2 linked regions of the Thiohalobacter thiocyanaticus genome follow. The protein of the gene in region 1 interacts with the protein of each later gene in a pairwise test. Links are inferred from orthologs where the notes say so. Each region holds a gene or a part of one and is shown on either strand. Other genes may lie near its edges.

What was found. The genes of interacting proteins can lie anywhere in the genome.
Region 2: the proteins of pnp (region 1) and CFK21_RS03960 interact in binary tests that used the Escherichia coli proteins (3 or more experiments, as listed by UniProt). The link is inferred for Thiohalobacter thiocyanaticus from one-to-one orthologs.

The regions. Positions count from the first base shown.
Region 1 is NZ_AP018052.1:1,852,372-1,855,279, reverse strand. The notes cover bases 2-2,908. They hold pnp (polyribonucleotide nucleotidyltransferase), read right to left. Parts: upstream 2,546-2,908; coding sequence 458-2,545; downstream 2-457. Other genes in these bases: rpsO (30S ribosomal protein S15), read right to left, coding at 2,604-2,876; CFK21_RS08550 (putative ABC transporter permease), read right to left, coding at 2-281. Outside these bases: more of CFK21_RS08550, read right to left, coding at 1-1. UniProt on the Escherichia coli protein: Involved in mRNA degradation. Catalyzes the phosphorolysis of single-stranded polyribonucleotides processively in the 3'- to 5'-direction. Also involved, along with RNase II, in tRNA processing.
Region 2 is NZ_AP018052.1:851,047-853,892, reverse strand. Bases 2-2,846 are described here. They hold CFK21_RS03960 (DEAD/DEAH box helicase), read right to left. Parts: upstream 2,159-2,846; coding sequence 845-2,158; downstream 2-844. Other genes in these bases: trxA (thioredoxin TrxA), read left to right, coding at 2,414-2,740; gspC (type II secretion system protein GspC), read right to left, coding at 2-826. Also shown: more of gspC, read right to left, coding at 1-1.

The sequences.
Region 1 (2,908 bases):
ACAGGCCAGATGATGAATGCCAGCAGGGAGATGTCGCCGTCATACAGGGGGAGGATCCGGTATTCCCACAGTTTGCGGCCAACCAGGGCTTCATAACCGGAATTAACCAGAATTTCGCAAGTTACCGCAACAAGAAACACGGTAGCGGCATACAAGCCGACTTCCAGTGCATCGATACGAAAGGGGCCGCGCATCAAGCGCCGGTTCAACACCCAGGAAAACCCGAGAAAGATCAGGCCGCACAGGATACCGATCAGGAATACATGGGTATCAGTCTGCATTTTTGTTACCCCGGTTCACACAGAAAAAGGGGACCTGAGGGCCCCCTTTCCTGAGACAGCGATCGCCTTACCGACGTCATTCAGACAAAGCGCGTCAACTCCGATATTTCGAATACACCGTTGGGAGATAGCCGCGGCGCTGTCATGCGCTGCGCAATGACGCAGTCCCGCTTATATTACTCGTTGACGGCCTTCATGCTCAGGCGGATGCGGCCCTGCTTGTCCACTTCCAGCACCTTGACCCTGACCACGTCGCCCTCACTCAGCTTGTCGCTGACGTTCTGCACGCGCTCCTCGCAGATCTGGGAGATGTGCACCAGGCCGTCCTTGCCGGGCAGGATGGTCACGAATGCGCCGAAGTCCATCAGCTTGACCACCTTGCCCTCGTAGATCTTGCCCACCTCGACGTCGGCGGTCAGCTGTTCGATGCGCTTGCGCGCTTCCTCACCGGCGGTGGCATCGATGGAGGCGATCTTCACGTTGCCATTGTCGTCGATGTCGACGCTGGTGCCGGTCTCCTCGGTGATGGCGCGGATGGTGGCACCGCCCTTGCCGATCACGTCGCGGATCTTGTCCGGATTGATCTTCATGGTGATGTAGCGCGGCGCGAACTTGGACATGTCCTCGCGCGGCGCGGAGATGACCTTGTTCATCTCGCCCAGGATGTGCAGCCGGCCCTGATGGGCCTGTTCCAGCGCCACCTCCATGATCTCGCGTGTGATGCCGTCGATCTTGATGTCCATCTGCAGCGCGGTCACGCCATCGCTGGTGCCGGCCACCTTGAAGTCCATGTCGCCGAGATGATCCTCGTCGCCCATGATGTCGGTCAGCACGGCATAGTTGTCACCTTCCTTGATCAGGCCCATGGCCACACCCGCCACCGGCGCCTTGATCGGCACCCCGGCGTCCATCATCGCCAGGCTGCTGCCGCACACGCTGGCCATGGAACTGGAGCCGTTGGATTCGGTGATCTCGGAGACCACGCGGATGCTGTAGGGGAAGCCTTCCTGGGGCGGCATCACTGCGGCCACGCCGCGCTTGGCCAGCCGGCCGTGGCCGATCTCGCGGCGCTTGGGCGAGCCCACGCGGCCGGTCTCGCCCACGCAGTAAGGCGGAAAATTGTAATGCAGCATGAAGTGCTCACGGCGCTCGCCCTGAATGGCGTCGATGATCTGGGCGTCGCGAGCCGTGCCCAGGGTAGTGACCACCAGGGCCTGGGTCTCGCCGCGGGTGAACAGGGCCGAGCCGTGAACGCGGGGCAGCACGCCGGTGCGGATGGTGATCGGGCGTACAGTCTTAGTGTCGCGGCCGTCGATGCGCTTCTCACCCGCCAGGATGCGATCACGTACGATGCGTTTTTCCAGCTTCTCGATGGCGGACTGCACGGCGGCCTCATCGAAGGCCGGATCGGCACCCTCGCCGCACAGCTTCTGGACGATCTCCTCGCGCACGGCATCCAGACGGCCGTAGCGATCCATTTTCTCGGCGATCTGGTAGGCCTCGGTCAGCGCCTCCCTGCCGGCGGCGGCCACGGCATCGGCCACGTCGGTATCGGTAGCGGCCGCGGTCAGTTCCCAGACCGGCTTGCCGGCCTCGGCCTTGAGCTCGTTGATGGCGTTGATGGCCGCCTGGAACTGTTCGTGGCCGTACATGACCGCCCCGAGCATGGTCTCCTCGGACAACTCCCTGGCTTCGGACTCGACCATCAGCACGGCATTGGCCGTGCCGGCCACCACCAGGTCGAGTTGGGACTCTTCCAGCTGGCTATGGGTCGGGTTGAGTACGTAGTTGCCGTCGATGTAGCCGACCCGGGCGGCACCGATGGGGCCGTTGAAGGGCAGACCGGAGATGCTGAGCGCGGCGGAGGTGCCGATCAGGGAAGGTATATCCGGGTCGACTTCGGGATTCAGGGAGAGAACAGTGGCGACGACCTGGACTTCGTTGGTGAAACCTTTGGGAAAGAGCGGACGGATCGGGCGGTCAATGAGGCGGGATACCAGAGTCTCGTTCTCGCTCGGCCTGCCCTCGCGCCGGAAGAAACCGCCCGGGATCTTGCCCGCCGAATAGGTACGTTCCTGGTAGTCCACCGTCAGCGGGAAGAAGTCGCGCCCTTCCATCGCCTTCTTGTTGCCGACCACGGTGACCAGCACCACGGTCTCGTCCATGTTGACCATCACGGCCCCGGTGGCCTGGCGGGCGATCTCGCCGGTCTCCAGGGTTACGTTGTGCTCACCGAACTGAAAGCTCTTTTTGACTAAACTCACGGGCAGATCCTGTTTTGGCGGTTGTTCGCTGGTATCGCGCTGTTGTTCCAGTGGACGGTCAGCGACGCAGACCCAGACGACTGATCAGGTCCTGGTAACGCTTGGTGTCCTTGCGCTTGAGGTAATCCAGCAGCTTGCGGCGCTGATTGACCATGCGCAGCAGACCGCGGCGGGAATGGTGATCCTGCTTGTGAGCGGAGAAGTGGTCCTGCAGGTGGGTGATGCGCGCGGACAGCAGCGCAACCTGCACCTCGGGCGAACCGGTATCTTCCGGCGCCTGCTGGAAATCCTTGACGATTTCGCTCTTCTGTTCAGCCGACAGTGATGACATCTGTTTACTCTCTCCCAAAAATACGGATGTAT
Region 2 (2,846 bases), 1.0 Mb from region 1 along the record:
GCTGGCTGTCGCGCAGCTGCTGCAGCACCTCTGCGGCCCTGGTCGCGCTGTCCAGTTCCACACCGTTGACCCGGGTGACCAGATCCCCGGGACGCAGGCCCAGCTGCTGGAACAACTCCGGCCGGTTGCCCGGATACAACCGGAATCCGACGAACCGGTTGTTCTCGCTGACCGGCACCGGCCGCATCAGGTCAGCCAACGCACGCGGATTGGTCTCCAGCATCCCGCGGTACTCGGCCAGGATCTCACCGGCACGCGGGTTCAGATTGCCGCTGCGCCCCCCGCCGGTTGCCGCGCCGCCCTCCAGCGACTCGCGCGGCAGGCGCAGCGTCTCGTAGCGCCCGTTGCGCTGCAGAATGATGCGATCGGCGTAAATGGCGCTCAGTTCGGCGCCGCCCGGCAGTTCGTCCTCGACCCGGTAGCTGCGTTCCTCGCCATTGGGTGCGGCGATGATGGCCCGGGCCCGTTCGGGATCCTCGGTGGCGAACAGGCCGCGCAGGGTCAGGTTCAGGCGGGTCTCGGGGGCATCGATGGGCGCGGCCCGGCCGCCGCCGACTCCCGGTCCTGTGCCCGGATCGGCCTGGCCGAACAGGTGCCAGCCGGCAATGTTCGCCGCCGACGGCCGGTCCCGCTCCGGGGCCGCCGGCGCGGACGGAACCACGTTTGCCGGTGTCGCCGGCGCGGGCGGTACGTCCGGCGCCGGCACCAGCTGCCAGGTCAGGCGCGCCAACTGATAGATTACCAGTACGACCAACGCGAGGGTCAGCAGGCGCGCGCCGGTGCGGGCCTGCTGCGTTGCCAGCCAGTCTTGCCAGGTGGTATGCATCGCTGTCTCTGTCCGGATTCAGTCCTGCCGGCGTCCGCTGCCGCGTCTGCCCTGCCGTTGCCGACCGCCTTCGCCGTGCGGCCGTCCGCCGCCGCCACGGCCGCGCCCGCCACCGCCGGGCGGGCGCTTGCGGCGCTCCCGCCGCACCGGCGGCTGCACCTCGCCGAGCAGGGACTCGTCGACCGCCTCCACCGGCAGTTTGTAGCCGATGTAGTCCTCTATCTCCGGCAGCGAATAGACGTAGTTCTCGCAGGCGAAGCTGATGGCATCACCCTCGGCCCCGGCCCGCGCCGTGCGGCCGATGCGATGCACATAATCCTCGGCCTCCTGCGGCAGGTCGAAGTTGATCACATGGCTCACATCCGGAATGTGCAGCCCGCGCGCAGCCACGTCGGTGCCGACCATCACCGGCAGTTCGCCGGACTGGAACTGCTGCAGCAGCCGCAGGCGCTTGTTCTGCGGCACGTCGCCGGAGAGGATGGCGGCCTTGATGCCGTTGCCCTCCAGATAGCCCCAGACCCGCTCGGCCTGGTGCTTGGTGTTGACGAACACGATGGTGCGGTGCGCGTCCATCCGCTTGAGCAGTCCGATCAGCAGCGGGATCTTCTCCGCGTTGGCGGTGTGATACAGCACCTGGCGCACCTTCTCAGCGGTGACCTGCTCGGGCTCGACCCGGATGATCCCGGGATCGTTCATGTGCTCATAGGCCAGTTCCGTCACCCGCCAGGACAGGGTGGCGGAGAACAGCAGTCCCAGGCGCTGCTCCGGGGGCGGGCAACGGCGCAGCAGATAGCGCACATCCTTGATGAAGCCGAGGTCGAACATGCGGTCGGCCTCGTCCAGCACCACGGCCTGGGCATGGCGCAGGTCGAACAGGTGCTGCTTGAAGTAATCGATGGTGCGTCCCGGCGTGCCGATCAGCACATCCACCCCCTCGCGCAGGCGCTGTGCCTGTTCCTCGTAGCCGGTGCCGCCATAGACGGCGGCGAAGGTAAGCCCGGTGTGTTTCCCGAGTGTGACGGCGTCATTGTAGATCTGCACCGCCAACTCACGTGTCGGCGCCAGGATCAGTGCCCTGACCTGGTTCGGCCTACGTTCATCCGCCGGCGGATGCCGCAGCAGATGTTCGAACACCGCCACCAGAAAAGCGGCGGTCTTGCCGGTCCCGGTCTGGGCCTGCCCGGCCACGTCGCGCCCGGCCAGCAGGGGCGGCAGAGCCCGGGCCTGGATCGGGGTGCAACTCGTAAAACCTGCCTCTTCAATACCTTGCAGGACTGCCGGCGACAGGTTCAGGGAGGAAAAAAGGGTTGTGTTCTCAGTTTCTTGTGTCATGACGGCCTAGCATAACCTATTTTAACGGCGGCGAGCAGCCCGCACGGCAGGCGCCGGGGCTTGCAATGCGCGGGGCTTTTCGCTGAAATGGCGGGCACGATCCAGACCGGTCGCCGCACGCGCGGCCCGAGATCCCGCAAATCCGACAACACACCGCGCCTTCCACATCCAGAACCGGGGGTTCCCGGTCCGCTTCCACTGATCCGAAATGGTTTTCTGGCATGCAGGCAAGGCACAGCAGGAGGTTCGACAACCGTGAGTGATCGCATCATGTATGTGACAGATTCATCCTTCGACCAGGAAGTGCTGCAGTCTTCCGAGCCGGTCCTGGTCGACTACTGGGCCGACTGGTGCGGCCCGTGCAAGATGATCGCCCCGATCCTGGACGAACTCGCCGATGAGTACGCCGGCAAGATCAAGGTCGCCAAGCTCAACATCGACGAGAACCCGCAGACGCCGCCCAAGTACGGCATCCGGGGCATCCCCACGCTGATGCTGTTCAAGGACGGCAATGTCGAGGCCACCAAGGTCGGCGCGGTCTCCAAGTCGCAGCTGACGGCCTTCATCGACAGCAACATCTGAACGTGCCGGCGGTCGTCCGCAAAGGCTGGACGGCCGCCGAACGGCATGCTAGATTAACCGGATAAAGCAAACTCCATAGCTCCTCGGCCCTCACCGGCCCCCCCTG